Regions from separate parts of the Aquibium microcysteis genome, predicted to be linked through region 1. Evidence: riboswitches for the same ligand, from Rfam matches in the RefSeq annotation. Region 1 holds a riboswitch; each other region holds the start of a gene.

Region 1 (5,544 bases):
CGAGCGCGCTGGCTGCCGGGTTGGCCTTTGCCCACAGCAGCGAACCTTCTCCCGTGACGGTGATCGCGCCCTTCGACTTCGGATCCATGCCCGCGCCGATGGTGCCGGCAATGGTGATCTCGGCGCCGTCCGAGACGACGAGGACGCCGTTGCCGTTCATCGGGTCGACGTCCCTGGAGCCGTTCTGGCCGCCGACATAGAGGCGCACGTCCGCCTCCACGACCGTGTCCTGGCCGGTGACCGTCATGGTGGTGAGGTTGCTGCCGCCGGCACCGACATAGATGCCGTTGGCGAAGAGAGAGGCGCCGTCCGAAACCGTCACCGTCCCGCCCTCGGGGCTGAGCCAGGCCCGGTCCTCCTCGACCGTCCTGGAGCCGATGGTGACCGAGGTGCCTTCGCCGGTGATCGTGATCTCTGCGCCGGCGCCGGTGTAGATCCCGGTCTTGACGATCGAGGCGGTCGCGCCGTTCGAGATCGTCAGCGAACCGGTCGAGCCGGCCGTGCGGGCGATGTCGACGCCGCCGGTATTGGTCCAGGTCGTGCCGGCACCGGTCACGGTCAGCGACCCGTCGCCGCCGCCGCCCGACTGCCAGCTTCCGGTCGAAAGGGCGAACCGGCGGGCCGTGAAGGAGGCGCCGCCGGAGACGGTGATGCTGCCTTCGCCGCCATCGAGGCCGACCGTGAGCTCCCCGGTGCTCGTCCAGCTGGAGCCCGCTCCGGTGATGGTCACGGCGCCTGCGCCCCCGTCGGGACCGCCGATGGTGCCGTTCTCGCTGGTGAGGCTGCCGCCGGCGATCGCGAGCGTCGCCGCGACATCGCTGCCGACGGTGACCGTACCGACGCTGCGCGTGTCCTCGACCGTGACGGTGCCCTGCGGGACGGTCAGGTCGGCGGCGAGCACCGGCTGCGCGGCCAGGACCGTGAGCCCGGCGAGCGAAAGGGCGGCCAGGCAGACGCCGCTCCGCAGCGTCGCATCTGGGACGGACCGTTCAGGACGACGCGGGAGAGTACCGTACGGCTCGCGACGCAGGAGGCTGGTTTCGGCGGCTCGGGCGCACGTGTGGCGGCCAGAAAAGATGCTGTTCACGGTCCAGTAATCCCCCATAGACTGAGCAGTCGAGCAATCGACGGTTGCAGTACTTCAAGCGGGGTACTTCAGCCCTCAGTGCTGAGTCAACATGCATGAGTGAATTCTCATATGGTCCAGGCCGCTGTTCCCGCTCAGGAAAACATCAGCGTCCGGAGCAATTCCGGGATCACCTGGATCGTCTTCAGGGCGGCCTTCAGGTCCCCCTGTTCCGTCCGCGACATCGCGCCCACCTCGACCGTGTTGGAGACGGGGATGCCTGCGAGCAGGTCGCGGCTCTGCTGGGCGAGCATGGCCTTGATGATGGTGCCGTGCGCGGCGATGAGGCGCTCGATGTCGCCGGTGCTGCCGAGCCCTCTGGCGATCAGGCCGGAGAGCCTCGCCTTGGTGGAGCGCTCGGTCACGCCGTGGCGGATGGCGAGCGCGCGGGCGAAGGCGACGATCGGGAACAGGCCGTGCATCTTCAGGTCGACGCGGCCGCCCTCGGTGCGGAAGCCGCCGAGCAGGGTGAAGGGACCGGCGCCGACGGCGATGCGCTCGCCGAGGAGCTTGGCGAAGACCGGGTTCTGCGAACCGAGCGCATAGGCGAGGTCGAAGAGGCTTGCCGCGAGCGCGAAATCGCCATGCACCGGCGCGAAGTCGTAGAAGATGTCGACGTTGAGCAGGTCGTCGGGCCGCGACCGGCCGACCCAGTCGGAGACCCGGTCGGCCCACAACGCCGCGGAGCCGCGAAAGGCCGGGTTCTTCGCCATCACGCCGCCCTTGCAGAGCGGGATGCCGGCCTGGTCGAGGATCGCCGCCATCCTCTCGCCGAGGGCGGCGAACCAGCGGTCTTCCGGTCCGTCCGGCGCGCCGTCGGCATACACGATCGCATTGTCCTGGTCGGCGGCGAGCAGCGATTCGCCGCGACCGCCCGATCCGAGCACCAGCACCGCATAGGGGCAGGGCGGCTGGCCGTGGCCCTGCGCCAGCATCTCCGCCTCTGCCAGCTGCGCTGCGCGGCGGGTGACGATGCGCAGCTCCTCGCTGACGATCTCGGCGATCACCCGTGCCTCGATCGCCTCGCCGATCAGCGCCTCGGCGACGGCGGGCAGGGTGGACCATGCCGAGGCCAGCGCGCTCGGGTCGGCGGCGGCCTCGATCTCGTCGTCGAGGCTGACGGCGGCGCCCGCGCGCAGGCGCAGGAGATCGCGCGCCGAAACCACGCCCACCAGCCGCCCGAGGTCGTCGCGCACGGCGAGGTGGCGGATCTTCAGCCGGTCCATGCGACCGACGGCGCGGTAGACGAAGGCCTCGGCGCGGATGGAGGCGAGGCTGCGGGTGGCGATCGGGCCGACGGATTCATACAGCGCATCCGCGCCGCTGGCGGCGATGCGGCGCATGACGTCGCGCTCGGTGACGATGCCGTAGGCCGCCAGCGGCTGGCCGGGCTCGGGCGTATCGGCGACGAACAGCGAGGAGATGCGCTTCTCCACCATCAGGTCGATGGCGCCACGCAGGGGAAGGTCGGCCGGGACGACCTGCGGCGGCGACGCCATCAGGTCGCGGATGCGGTGGCGATAGGCGTAGGGATCGACGGCACCGAATGCGCGCGGTCCTGGCGCTTCCGGCCGCGTGGCCGGCTCCGCCCAGCCGGCCTTGTGATGGCTGTCGATCTGCGCCGTCTGCGACAGGCAGGCCCGCTCGGCCTCGGCCAGCGTGCGGATCCCGCGCTCGGCCAGCCGCGGCAGCAGCGCCACGAAGACGTCCGCGGCGGCTCTCGCGTCCCCGGGTGCCTGGTGGCGTCCCTCGATGGGAATGCCGAGCCACTGCGCGATCATGTCGAGCGACTGGTCGGGCAGGTTCGCATTGGCCGCGGCCGAGAGCAGACGCACGCATAGCGTCCGCGGCCTGCTCCAGCGGATGCCGGCGCGCTTCGCCTCATGCTCGATGACGGCGAGGTCGAAGCCGATGGAAAAGCCGATCAGCACGCGGTGGCTGGCAAAGGCGTCGAAGCGGGCGAGCGCCTCCGCGAAGGCCGGCGCGCCGGCGACGTCCGCGTCGCCGATCCGGTGGATGGCGGACGAGGCGGGCGGGATCGGCATCTTCGGATCGACCAGCGTCTCGAAGGTCTCGCCGGTACGCACCCGGCCGCCCGAGATCGCGACCGCGCCGATCTGCACGATCCGCGCGGTGGTGGTGTCGAGGCCGGTCGTCTCGGTGTCGGCGCAGACCGCGTCGAGCGCGATCAGCGGCGTCGCCCCGCTCAGGATCCTCATGCGGCGTCCTCCCCCGGAAATCGCGTCAGACATAGCATGCGGGGTCGGACCGGCGCTTGATCCTGATCAGGCCCGCGCCGGTCGGGGGCCGGTGGACGGGCGAGTGGTCCGCCCTGGGGACTGTCGCCTTCCAATGCGGCCCATGTCGCATTCGTGCGATCCTGCCCGATTGCGACATGGTGTTGTGGGCGCGTTCAAGGTGCCTTCCGGCGGCGACGCCCGGAGGGATAATTGGGAAGCCGGAACCCCGGAAGGGGGAAGCCGGCGCTGCCCCCGCAACGGTGGCGGAGCGAGAAACCCGACGGGAGACCACTGGGCCTGAAGGCCCGGGAAGGTGTCGGGGAGGCCTGACCGGCCAGCTCCGGAGCCCGGAAACCAGCCTCGGACCTGTTGAAAACCGACTGATCGCGGTGGGCGGTCAAGAGGCGGAGCGGTTCGGGCAGCCCTGGCGGCGCACGCGCCGCTGTTCCTCCATCACCACCAGTTCAGTCCTTGTGCGGAAGCGAGGACGGACATGGACACGCGCAACGACATGCTGAGGCTCCTGAAGAGCCGGCGGCCGGGCTTCAGCCTGGAACAGCCCTTCTACACCGACCCGGACTACCACAGGCTCGACCTCGAACTCATCTGGTACCGCGACTGGCTGTTCGTCGGCCATGACTGCGAGGTGGCGAAGCCGGGCGCCTATTTCACGGTGCAGGTGGGCGACTATCCGGTGGTGATCGTCCGCGGCCGCGACGGCCAGATCCGCGCCTTCCACAATTCCTGCCGGCATCGCGGCAGCCGGGTCTGCACGACGCAGAAGGGCACGTCGGCGCGGCTGGTGTGCCCCTATCACCAGTGGACCTACGACCTCGACGGATCGCTCGTCTTCGCCAGGCAGATGGCGGAGGACTTCCGCAAGGAGGAGTTCGGCCTGAAGCCGGTCGCCTGCGAGAGCGTCGGCGGCTACGTCTTCATCTGCCTGGCGAACGAACCGGCGGACTTCGCTCCGTTCCGCGCCCTGATGGAGCCCTATTTCCGGCCGCACCGGCTGACCGAGGCCAAGGTGGCCTTCGAGAGCACCATCGTCGAGAAGGGCAACTGGAAGCTCGTCTGGGAGAACAACCGCGAGTGCTACCATTGCGCGGGCAATCATCCCGAACTCTGCAAGACCTTCCCGGAAGCGCCGACGGTGACCGGCGTCAACGGCGCCGAGAGCGACCCGGACATGCTGGCGCACTGGGCCAGATGCGAGGCGGCCGGCCTGCCGTCGCGCTTCCGCATCGACGAGCGCGGCCAGTACCGCGCCACCCGCGCGCCGCTGCTGCGCGACGCCGTCAGCTACACCATGAGCGGCCGGCGCGCGGTGAAGCGAAATCTCTCCGACGACGTCGCCGCCGACCGGATCGGCACGCTGCTCCTCTACCACTACCCGACGACCTGGAACCATGTGCTGGGCGACCATGCCGTGACCTTCCGCGTGCTGCCGATCAGCGCCAACGAGACGGCGGTGACGACCAAGTGGCTGGTCCACAAGGACGCGGTGGAGGGGGTCGACTACGACCTCGCCGAACTCACCCACGTCTGGACCGAAACCAACGACCAGGACCGCCGCATCGTCGAGGAGAACGCCTTCGGCATCCGCTCGCCCGCCTACGAGCCGGGACCCTATTCGGAACTGCACGAGGGCGGCGTGATCCAGTTCGTCGACTGGTATGCCGGCTTCATGGCGCCGCGCCTCGCGGAAGGTGCCGCGCCGCGGCTGAAGAGCGTGGCGTGAGGGAGGGGAGGATGGTGCATTTCCCCCGAGCTGCTCGCTCTGTCGCCGAAGCACCCCCTCACCGGCCCTTCGGGCCACCTCTCCCCCTGCCCGGGGGAGAGGAAACGCCCGCCTTGTCTTCGCCGCTCCTCCGGCACGGCTTCCTCTCCCCCGGGCAGGGGGAGAGGTGGTTTGCGCAGCGAACCGGTGAGGGGGTGCTTGGCGCTGCGGCTGGAGAATGGGCATGAACGCCCCCGCCGATCCCGCCCTCTACCGCCATCTCGACGAGATGACCCCGTGGGACGACCGGCTGCAGGTGCTGGAGGTGACCGGCGTGACCGAGGAGGCGCCGGACGTGCGCACCTTCACCTTCCGCTCCGACGCGCAGACCTGGTTCCGCTACAAGCCCGGCCAGTTCGTGACGCTGGAACTGCCGGTCGGGCCGGAGCCGCTGCTGC
Region 2 (5,544 bases), 1.2 Mb from region 1:
TTCGACGACGTACTGGAAAGTGTGGGTGTGCACCGCTTCCTCGAAGGCCTGGCGCAGCAGGTACTGCCGGCATTCCGGGTTGGTCAGATGGCGGTAGATTGCCAGGACGATGTTGTTGGCGACGAGCGATTCGGATGCGGCGAAGAAGCCGAGATTGCGCTTGATGGCGTGGCGTTCGTCCGGCGTCAGCCCGTCGCGCGATTTCCACAGGGCGATGTCGGCCTGCATGGAGACCTCGGTCGGCATCCAGTGGTTGTTGCAGGCCGAGAGATATTTCTCCCAGGCCCATCTGTACTTGAGCGGCAGGAGCTGGTTCACGTCGGCGCGGCAGTTGATCATCCGCTTCTCGTCGACGGAGACGCGGCCGCCGGCGCGGTCGATGTCGCCGAGGCCGGTGGGGTCGGCAGCAGGTGCGGGAGTGGTCTCGAGGGCGGCGAGGGGAGCGGATCTGGGTTCTGACCAGTCGAGCATGGTGGAAACTCCTGAAAAGGATTGTGGCGCGGGCGAGACAAGCGGCTCGACCTGGCAAGGTGGCGCGGGCGGAGCCATGGGTGTCGAGGGGGGCGGCGGTCTCTACTGGCAGGCCTCGCAATCGGGATCGTCGATGGCGCAGGCCTTGCCCCAGGCCGCCATCGCATCGCTCACGACCGCATCCGGGACCGGCCGCGCGGGCGCGGCGGTGACGGGTGGCGCCGAAACCACGGCCTTCACCGCGTTGAGCTTGCCGTCGGTGCCCTTCAGCGTCGACTTCTCGACATGCGTCGCCGACAGGGCGCGCAGGTAGTAGGTCGTCTTCAGACCCAGCCTCCAGGCGAGCCGGTAGGCCTCGTCGAGCTTCCGGCCGGAGGGTTCTGCCATATAGAGGTTCAGCGACTGCGCCTGGTCGATCCATTTCTGCCGGGCTGCCGCGGCGCGGATCAGCCATTGCGGCTCGATCTCGAAGGCGGTGGCGTAGAGCGCCTTCAGGTCGTCGGGCACGCGGTCGATCCCGCTGACCTTGCCGTCGAAATATTTCAGGTCCGACACCATCACCTCGTCCCAGAGGTCGCGCGCCTTGAGGTCGCGCACGAGATCGGTGTTCACCACGGTGAAGTCGCCCGACATGTTGGCCTTGACGTAGAGCTGGCTGTAGGCGGGCTCGATCGACTGCGAGACGCCGACGATGTTGGAGATGGTGGCGGTCGGCGCGATCGCCATGCAGTTGGAGTTGCGCATGCCGGTCGCCTTCACGCGCCGGCGCAGGGAATCCCAGTCCAGCGTCGACGACCGGTCGAAGACCACCGCGCCGTCGCGGGCGTCCTGCAGCAGGTCGAGCGAATCGATCGGCAGGATGCCCTTCGACCACAGCGAGCCCTCGAAGCTCGGATAGCGGCCGCGCTCGGCGGCGAGATCGACCGAGGCCGAAATCGCATGATAGCTCACCGCTTCCATCGAGGTGTCGGCAAAGGCGACGGCGCCCTCCGATGCCGCCGAAAGGCGCAGGGTCTGCAGCGCGTCCTGGAAGCCCATCAGCCCCAGCCCCACCGGGCGGTGGCGCAGGTTGGAGCGGCGCGCCTCGGGGATGGTGTAGAAGTTGATGTCGACGACGTTATCGAGCATGCGCATGGCGGTCGCCACCGTGCGCGCCAGACGCGCCTGGTCGATGCCGTCGGCGGTGACGTGGGCTGCGAGGTTGACCGATCCGAGATTGCAGACCGCAACCTCGTCGGCGCTCGTGTTCAGCGTGATCTCGGTGCACAGGTTGGAGGAGTGCACGACGCCCGCATGCTGCTGCGGCGAGCGCAGGTTGCAGGCGTCCTTGAAGGTGATCCAGGGATGTCCGGTCTCGAACAGCATGGTGAGCATGCGCCGCCACAGGTCGACCGCCGCCACCCGCCTGAACACCTTGATCTCGCCGCGATCGGCCTTCGCCTCGTAGGCCTCGTAGGCCGCCTTGAACGGCTTGCCGTAGAGATCGTGCAGGTCGGGCACCTCGTCGGGGGAAAACAGGGTCCACTGGGCGCCCGCCTCGACGCGCTGCATGAACAGGTCGGGGATCCAGTTCGCGGTGTTCATGTCATGGGTGCGGCGGCGATCGTCGCCGGTGTTCTTCCGCAGGTCGAGGAACTCCTCGATGTCGACGTGCCAGGTCTCGAGATAGGCGCAGACCGCGCCCTTGCGCTTGCCGCCCTGGTTGACCGCGATGGCGGTGTCGTTGGCCACCTTGAGAAACGGCACGATGCCCTGGCTCTCGCCGTTGGTGCCCCGGATGTGGGCGCCGAGGCCGCGCACCGGCGTCCAGTCGTTGCCGAGGCCGCCGGAGAACTTCGCCAGCAGCGCATTGTCCTTCACTGCCTTGAAGATGCCGTCGAGATCGTCGGCCACCGTCGTCAGGAAGCAGGACGAGAGCTGCGGGCGCAGCGTGCCCGAGTTGAACAGGGTCGGCGTCGAGGTCATGAAGTCGAAGGAGGAGATCAGGTCGTAGAACTCGATCGCCCGGGCCTCGCGGTCGATCTCGCGCAGCGAAAGCCCCATCGCCACGCGCATGAAGAAGGCCTGCGGCAGTTCGAAGCGATGGCCGCGGACATGCAGGACGTAGCGGTCGTAGAGCGTCTGGAAGCCGAGATAGTCGAACTTCAGGTCGCGCTCCGGCTTCAGCGCGGCGGCGATGCGGGCGAGGTCGAAGCGGGCAAGCTCCGGATCCAGCCGCTCGTTGGCGATGCCGGCCTTCACATAGGCGCGGAAATAGTCGCCGTAGCGTTCCGCCATCTCGGCCTGCGTGGCCTGCTCGGGCCGGCCGGCGACGAAGCTCAGCGCCTCGCGGCGCAGCTTGTCGAGCAGCAGCCGGGCGCTGACCTTGGAATAGTTCGGTTCGGTCTCGACGAGGGTCCGCGCGGCGAGGATCGGCGCCTGCGCCAGTTCGTCGAGCGAGATGCCGTCATAGAGGTTGCGGCGGGTCTCGACGAGGATCGCATCGGCCGCGACGCCTTCGAGACCGGCGCAGGCCTCGCCGATGACGGTCGCCAGGCGGGTTTCGTCCAGGGGCGCCCGCGTGCCGTCGGCCGTGGTCACGTGCAGCAGCGGGGCAGGGGCAGACTTCGCCGCCGAGGCGTCCGCGAGCCTGGCGCGTTCGCGCGCGCGCTCCTCGCGGTAGAGGACGTAGGCACGGGCGACCTTGTGGTGCTCGCCGCGCATCAGCGCCAGTTCCACCTGGTCCTGCACGTCCTCGATGTGGAAGACCCGTCCGGCATCGGCGCGGCGGGCGAGACCGGCGACGATCTGGGCCGTCAGGCCGGCGACGATGTCGTGGATGCGGCGCGAGGCGGCGGCGGACTGGCCTTCCACGGCCAGAAACGCCTTCGTCAGCGCTACCGCGATCTTCGAGGCATCGAACGGCGTGACCGAGCCGTTGCGCCGGATGAGGCGATAGCCCGGCTCGTGCGCCCGGGCTTCGGTGGCGGGAATCGGCGCGTGGGTCGCATAGGCTTGTCGTTCGGCAGTCGCAGTCATCATCATCCCCGATGGAGTTGGGGACGGAGAGCAGGCGGACGCATGCACGACGCCGATCGGCACGGGCCGACCGGAGCAAGCGAACCACCGGGACACCCCGCCCGTGGACGTTCATGATGTCGCGGCAGGTCTCCTGGCTCACAGGTCGCCGCTGCCGTCGGCCTTCCCAGCACACGATGGCGCCAGTGGCACTGCTTGACGGCAGCTCTCTGCTTACAGTTGCGGGGGCAGCGCCGGCTTTGAACCGGCTTCCCTCTTAGCCCTCGATCTTGCGATTCGAGAGACCGTGACCACCAAGTCTTGTGTCCTGGAGGGGGTGACTGTCAATCGCTTGCGTGCGTGCATCTGTGGATTGCACCCGGACGCGCCGTCAGTCCTCGGCGAGGATGGTCTCGATCCGGCGCATCTGCTCGCCGAGCATGTCGCAGTCGCGCGGCGAGGACTGCGCCATCACCTTGTCGATCAGTGCCGTGTAGACAGCGAGCGCCTCCATCAGCAGCGCCTCGCCCTCAGGCGTCAGCGTCAGCCGCATGACGCGCTTGTCGCTCGCGTCGTTCTCGCGCCGCAGCAGGCCCTGCTTCTCCAGCTGCGGCAGCAGCATGGTGATGTTCGACCGTCCGACCAGCAGCTTTCGCGCCAGATCGTGCTGCGACATGCCGGGGTGGCGGTAGAGATTCATCAGCATGTCGAGCTGCGCCAGCTTCAGGTCGAAGGGCGCCAGCGCCTTGGTCAGCGCGCGCACGACCGCCTTCTCGGCCCGCACCACGGCGATCCAGTTGCGAAAGCGCGGGTTGTCCCACGGCAGGTCTTGTTTTTTGTTCATGCTTGAACTAATAATGTTCACGGTTGAACGAATTTCGGATTCCCACCATGGCATCATTTCCCGCAAGTGTCATCCGCTCGACGTTCCGGCTGGCCGACCATCTGGCGCCCGTGCTCGCCGGCCGCGCCGCCTTCGAGCTGTTCTGCCGCACGCCCAACCCGGCAAAGCTTTCGGAGAAGGAGCGCGCGGCCGTCGCGCAGGCGGCCTCGTTCATGGCGGAGGCGCGGCACCACCGCCTGCCGATCCGGGCCGGCCACGTCATGGCGCATGATTTCCGGCCGCCGGAGGGCACGCCGTTCCGCCGCACCGTGCTCGTCCTGCATGGCTGGCGCTCGCGCACCGAGCACATGGCGGCGCTGGTCGACGCGCTGCGGCGCGGCGGCTCGCGCGTGGTGGCGCTCGACCTGCCGGGGCACGGCGCCTCGTCGGGGCGGCGGCTGACCATGGCCAACGCCGTCGAGGCGGTGAGTGCCGCGGGCGACTGGTTCGGTCCTTTCGCCGCGGTCGTCGGCCATTCCTTCGGCGGGGCGGTGGCGGTCAATGCCGTCACGGGTTCGATCCCGCGCTTCGCGCCGGTCGGCGCCGACCGGCTGGTGCTGATCTCCGCGCCGAACTCGCTGCCCGCCTTCTTCGCCGATTTCGGCCGCATGCTGTCGCTGGGGCCGCGGGCGCAGACGGCGCTGTTCGATCACGTCGAGCGGGTGGCCGGCCGACCGCTGGAGCGGTTCGTCGGTGCCAGCCAACTGGCCGAAGTCGAGGTTCCGACCCTCGTCATCCATGCGCCCGACGACAAGGAGGTCTCGGCCGAAGACGCGAAGGCCTATGCGGCGGCCGGACGGCACGTGCGGCTCGTCTGGGCGCCGGGGCTCGGCCACAGGAGGATCGTGGCGGGGCCGGGCGTGCTGGCGGAACTCGCCGGTTTCGTGGCCGGCGCGGCGGATGCGTCCGCCGTGCATTGAGATGTCAGGGCTTCGGCTTGCCCGGTTCGTGCGGCAGGCCGGCTTCCTTCCAGGCCGAGAAGCCGCCCTCGACGTGGCTGACGCGCTCGAGCCCCATCTCGAGCGCGGTCCTGGCGGCGAGCGCGGAGCGCCAGCCGCCGGCGCAGAAGAACACGAAGTGCTTGCCGGAGGAGAAGATCTCCTTGTGGTATGGGCTCTCCGGATCGATCCAGAACTCCAGCATGCCGCGCGGGCAGTGGACCGCGCCGGCCATGCGGCCCTCGCGGTCGAGTT
Region 3 (5,544 bases), 2.3 Mb from region 1:
GGAAGGAGAGCGACGAGGCGATGAGGATGACGAAGCCGAGGTCGAGCGTCATCTTGGTGACGATCGAGGGGACGCAGTTGGGCAGGATCTCGCGGAAGATGACATGCGCCTTCGACGCGCCGATCACCTCGGCGGCGAGCACGTAGCCCTCCTCCTTCTCGGATCGGGCGAGGTTGTAGACGAGCCGCGTGTACCAGGGCCACCACATGGCGGTGACCGCCAGCATGCCGTTGGTGAGCGTGGGCTGCAGCAGGCCCATCATCGACATGGCGAGCACCAGCGGCGGGATTGACAGGAAGACGTCGGTGACGCGCATCAGCACGTATTCGGTCCAGCCGCCGAGATAGCCGGCGACGAGCCCGATGGTGACGCCGACCGGCACGGCGATGACGAGCACCACGACGCCGAGCAGGAGCGAGATGCGATAGGCGTAGAGGATGCGCGAGAACAGGTCGCGACCGACGAGATCGGTGCCGAAGACGTAGGGCCATTCCGGCGGCTTGTTGAAATTGGCGAAGTCGACCACGGCGCCCGCATGGCTGGGGAACGGCGCGATGACGTCGGCGAAGACCGCCGACAGCACGACGAGCGCCACGAGGAACAGGCCGAGGGCCGAGAGCGGGTTGCGCAGGAGGATGGAGAGCGTGCGCTTCATCAACGGAGGGTCCTTCCATGCGTTCGCTGGAAGACCGTCGCGCGTACGATACCCCCCTCTGCCTTGCCGGGCATCTCCCCCTCGAGGGGGGAGATCGGCAGCTTCGGCGGCCCCGCTTTTCTTGCGACGCTGGAGATTGGCGAACGCATCGATGACAGCCGATCTCCCCCCTCGAGGGGGAGATGCCCGGCAGGGCAGAGGGGGGTGAATGCGCGAAAACCGATGACCATCACCCTGCCCTCTGCGACAGCCGGATGCGCGGGTTGATCAGCGCGATGAGGAGGTCGACGACGACGTTGACGATCAGGAACAGCGCCGAGATGATCAGCACCGTGCCGACGATGGCGTTGAGATCCTTGCGCAGGATGACGGCGACGCCGTAGCGCGACAGGCCGGGCCAGGCGAAGACGGCCTCGACCAGGAAGGCGTTGCCGAGCATGGCCGCGAAATCGAGGCCGATGATCGTCAGCGACGGGATGAGCGATGGCCGGAAGGCCCAGCGCCGCGCGATGCGGCCTTCGGCGAAGCCGTAGGACTGCGCCATCTCGATGTAGGGCCTGTCGTAGGTCTCGACCATGTTGGAGCGGGTGAGCCTTGCGGCCTGGCCGATGCCCGACAGCGCCAGCGCGAAGGCCGGCAGCACGATGTGCCAGGCAGCGTTGGCGAAGGCGGAGAGGTTGCCGGCCAGAAGGGTGTCGATGGTGAGGAAGCCGGTGACCGGCGCGATCTGGTAGCTGTCGGCGATGCGCCCGGCGATCGGGAACAGCGGCAGGAAATAGGCGAAGCACAGCATCAGGATGACCGCCCAGACGAAGCTCGGCGCCGAGACGCCGAGCAGCGTGACCAGCCGGATGGCATGGTCCGCCCAGGTGCCGCGCCAGCGCGCCGCGGCGACGCCGAGCGGCAGGCCGAAGAGCACCATCATCAGGCCGGCGACGACGATGAGTTCCAGCGTCGCGGGCAGGAACTGGGCGATGTCGGTGGTGACGGGGCGGTTGGTGTAGAGCGAGACGCCGAGATCGCCGCGAAAGACGTCGCGGACGAAATAGGCGTATTGGACGACCAGCGCATCGTCGAGATGCAGCCGCTCACGCATCTGCGCCACCTGCTCGACGCTGGCGTTCGGCCCGAGCGCGATGCGCGCGGGATCGCCGGGGATGATCCGGGCGATGGCGAAGATCAGCATCGAGACCCCCACCAGGACGAGCAGGGAGGTTCCGAGCCGCTTCGCGAGGAGGCGGACGACGGGGGGCATGGCGGCTCTTCGGTTCGCCGGGACAGGCGGTCGCCCGCCGGTCCCGGTATGAGGGTTCGGTTGCTGCCCGGGTTACTGGCCGGTCATTTCCATCAGGCGGAAGGTGAAGCCCATGCCGTCGAGGCCGAAGGCCTTCTCCGGATCGCTGAGCGCCGGCACCTTGACCCGGTTCGACGCGGCGAAGAGCGACTGCCGGTCATAGCCGTAGATGGTCGGCGCGATCTCCATCAGCCGGGCGTTGAGCGCGGCATAGGTGGCCTGGCGCTCGGCCGGATCGGTGACGGTGCGGCCCTTGACCAGCAGGTCGTCGACGGTGGCATCGGTCAGATATTCCGGCGACTGCCACGTGCCCTTGAGCGAGGAGTGGTACATCGGGAACAGGAGCGTGTCGGGATCGCCGGTCACCGCGTTGGCGAAGATCTGCGAGACGTTGGGCGTGTTCTCGGGCTTCGACACCAGCTCGGTGAACAGCGCCCACGGCACCTTGCGGATCTCCGACTTGATGCCGATCTCGGCGAAGTTCGCCTGCATCAGCAGCGCGAAGCGCTCCTCGATCGGGACCTCGCCGATCCAGGACAGTTCGAGCGTGAAGTCCTCCGGCTTGTACTTGCAGGCGGCGAGATGCGCCTTGGCGGCCTCGAGGTCGCGCGCCAGCGGCGTGTCGCCGGCACCGAACATGCCGACCGGGATCGCGCCGGTCGACGGGCTGCCCTGTGCGATGCCGTCGGCCACCGCCACCATCTGGATGCCGGCGGAGTAATCGAAGGCGGATGCCAGCGCCAGGCGGCAGTTCACGTCGTCGAGCGGCGGCTTGGCGGTGTTGAGCTTGACGTAGAACGCGCCGCCGCCGGCCTCCTTGAGGATCTGCGCGCCACTGCCGGCAAGCGCCTTCAGCACCTCCGGCGGCAGCCACTGCGAGGAGATGTCGTGCTCGCCCTGGGCGATCAGCGTGCGCACGGTGGCCGCCTCCAGGCCGTAGCGCAGGCGCACCTGGTCGGGCGCGCTGGCCGCCACGTCGAGGAAATAGTCCGGATTCTTCTCCATGACCGTTTCCTGCTGCGGATTGTGCGAGACGACCTTGTAGGCCCCCGAACCCGCACCGTTGGCCGACAGGAAGGCCTGGCCCCAGTCCTTCATCTCGCCCTCGCCGTCGCCGAGGTTGGCCATGACGAGCTTCTTGTCGAGAATGGGCAGGCGGACCAGGGAGGCGACGAAGGGGGAGTATGGCTCGGTCAGCTTGAAGCGGACGGTGTTCGCATCGACCGCCTCGGCCGACTCGACCTTGGCGAAGACGAAGGACAGGCCGGCGCCGAGCGACTTCATCCGGTCGAAGGAGAAGACGACGTCTTCGGCGGTCAGCGGGTTTCCGCTCTGGAACTTCACGTCGGTCCGCAGCTTGAAGACGAAGTCGTTGCCGTCGGCCTCCCAGCTCTCGGCCAGATGCGGCGCGTAGCCCGGGCCGCCCTGCACGGGCAGGACCAGCGTGTCGTAGACGTTGAACATCAGGATGGAGTCGGCATAGTCCGACGCCTTGCCCGGATCGAGTTCGCCGACGGCGACCTCGTCGAGGCGCAGCACGGTCTGCGCGGATGCCTGCGCGACGGCGAGCGGCGTGAGGACGGTGGCGGCGAGAAGCGCGGCCGCGAACGGCCTGGCGATCGATTTCATCATGATTCCCCTTTGTTGATCCTGGATTTGGATGGTTTGCGGCCGCGCGCGGCCGCCCGCTGGACGACCGGGTGCGGTTCCTCCGTGGCCGGGTCGTCGCCGAACACGTCCATCGTGCAGGTGTGCAGGATGGTGGCCGGCGAGCCGGTGTGGTTCCACGACGAGTGGACGCGGTTGGACTGGAAGTGCAGCGAATCGCCGGCTTCGAGGATGTTCGTCTCCCCCTCGAGCTCGACGGTGATGGCCCCCGACAGCACGTAGAAGATCTCCTCGCCCTCGTGCGCGATCGGTTCGGAGCGGTAGCCGGGCGGCTCGTGGATGATCAGGCTGCGCAGCACGTTGCCCGGAAACGAGGTGGACAGCCGTTCGTAGACCAGCGAGTTGCCGCCGACGGCATAATGCGGGCGCTGGCTGCTCCGGGTCATCGAAGCCGTGACCTTGGGCTGCGACAGGAACTCCGAGACGTGCAGCCCGAGGACCCGCGACACCGATACCAGCGACGACAGCGACGGCGTGGTGATGCCGCGCTCGATCTGCGAGATGAAGCCGACCGACAGGCCCGCCTTGTCCGCGACCTCCTTCAGGGTCAGCCCGAGCGCCTGGCGTCGCGTCCGCAGGCGATCGCCCAGCGGCGCCGCCTCGGCACCCGCAAAGCCCTCGTGATCAACCCGGTCGGCCACGCTTTCCCCCGTTTTAGTATTTCTAAAACGTGACTCGCCGCCTGGAACGAGTCAAGCGGATTGTTTTAGTACGGCTAAACACGCTGCGGTCGTCCGGCGCCGGTCGCTCGACCGTGAATCGCGCTTGCCCGGACCGTTGACCCGGCGCTTCACGGACTGTTAATATGTCGGCGTCCGAGGTTCCCGTGCCAATGCAGGCCGGGAGGAGATAGGGAATACGGGACGGTGCCGCAGGCATCGCGACCGTAGCTGCCCCCGCAACTGTAAGCGGCGAGGCCTGTCCATCGATGCCACTGAGGCGCGTTCGTCGCTTCGGGAAGGCAGGGCAGGCCGCTGAACCGCAAGCCAGGAGACCTGCCTCGGGCCGTCACGTTTCCGGATGCGGGGAGCTTCCGGCGCTGTCTCGCACAGTGGTGGCTTTCGTCATCGCTGGGGGACCCCGACACCGATCCCACCGGCACCATTGCAACCATGACCGCGTCCGAGGGGGCGCGGCCCCGGGGGACCGTCATGAATCACACGAAAGCGCTGTCGCTTTCCGCCGCCGTATCCGTTCTTTCGCTGATCGTCGCAGCACCTGCCTTCGCTCAGGAACTCGACATCGGCGAAATCGTCATCACGCCCAACCGCACGCCCATCGACAAGGCCAAGACCGGCTCGAAGGTGGAGACCGTGAGCAAGGACGAGATCGAGGCGCAGGCGCGGCCTCTCATCGTCGACTACCTGAACCAGCTGCCGGGCATCCACATTACCTCTCCCGGCGGTCAGGGAACCGAGGCGAGCCTCTCCGTGCGCGGCCTGCCCCGCCGCTACGTCAAGACGCTCTACAACGGCATCGACATCTCCGACCCGACGAGCACCCAGGTCCAGACGTCCTACCAGTATCTGCTCGCCGACAGCGTGGGCAGCATCGAGGTCCTGAAGGGCTCGCAGAGCACGCTCTACGGTTCCGACGCGATCGCGGGCGTCATCTCGGTCTCGACCCTCGGCGGGATCGAGCCCGGCGTGAAGCATCTGGTCGGCGTCGAGGCGGGCTCGAACGGCACGGTGCGCGGCGCCTACGGGCTGCGCGCCGCCAACGACAAGGCGAGCCTGTCGTTCAACGCGGCCGGCTATCATACCGACGGCATCTCGTCCGCAGCGCTCGGGACCGAAAACGACGCCTTCGACCTCGGCAATCTCGACATCAACGGCGAGTACCGGTTCAACGAGAACTTCTCCGTCTTCGCCAGCGCGCTCTACATCAAGGGTCGGTCCAACTACGACAACGATCGCTACGTCATCCC

Evidence for each region. Region 1 has a riboswitch for cobalamin ahead of IAI54_RS03350 (aromatic ring-hydroxylating oxygenase subunit alpha). Riboswitches for the same ligand answer to the same signal wherever they lie in the genome.
Region 2: linked by a shared signal. The riboswitch ahead of IAI54_RS08785 (ribonucleoside-diphosphate reductase subunit alpha) and the one ahead of IAI54_RS03350 (aromatic ring-hydroxylating oxygenase subunit alpha) in region 1 are both predicted to bind cobalamin.
Region 3: linked by a shared signal. The riboswitch ahead of IAI54_RS14005 (TonB-dependent receptor plug domain-containing protein) and the one ahead of IAI54_RS03350 (aromatic ring-hydroxylating oxygenase subunit alpha) in region 1 are both predicted to bind cobalamin.

What each region holds. Positions count from the first base shown of each region.
Region 1 covers NZ_CP061080.1:727,278-732,821, forward strand. Annotated here, with positions in the region: gene IAI54_RS03340 (autotransporter outer membrane beta-barrel domain-containing protein) at 1-1,087, opposite strand, end outside; gene IAI54_RS03345 (DUF294 nucleotidyltransferase-like domain-containing protein) at 1,222-3,345, opposite strand; cobalamin riboswitch at 3,526-3,743, shown strand; gene IAI54_RS03350 (aromatic ring-hydroxylating oxygenase subunit alpha) at 3,860-5,107, shown strand; gene IAI54_RS03355 (FAD-binding oxidoreductase) at 5,331-5,544, shown strand, end outside.
Region 2 covers NZ_CP061080.1:1,918,433-1,923,976, reverse strand. Annotated here, with positions in the region: gene IAI54_RS08790 (ribonucleotide-diphosphate reductase subunit beta) at 1-471, opposite strand, end outside; gene IAI54_RS08785 (ribonucleoside-diphosphate reductase subunit alpha) at 574-3,489, opposite strand; cobalamin riboswitch at 3,596-3,793, opposite strand; gene IAI54_RS08780 (MarR family winged helix-turn-helix transcriptional regulator) at 3,860-4,312, opposite strand; gene IAI54_RS08775 (alpha/beta fold hydrolase) at 4,360-5,271, shown strand; gene IAI54_RS08770 (rhodanese-like domain-containing protein) at 5,276-5,544, opposite strand, start outside.
Region 3 covers NZ_CP061080.1:3,031,028-3,036,571, forward strand. Annotated here, with positions in the region: gene IAI54_RS13985 (ABC transporter permease) at 1-655, opposite strand, end outside; gene IAI54_RS13990 (ABC transporter permease) at 885-1,910, opposite strand; gene IAI54_RS13995 (ABC transporter substrate-binding protein) at 1,983-3,581, opposite strand; gene IAI54_RS14000 (cupin domain-containing protein) at 3,578-4,258, opposite strand; cobalamin riboswitch at 4,419-4,634, shown strand; gene IAI54_RS14005 (TonB-dependent receptor plug domain-containing protein) at 4,769-5,544, shown strand, end outside.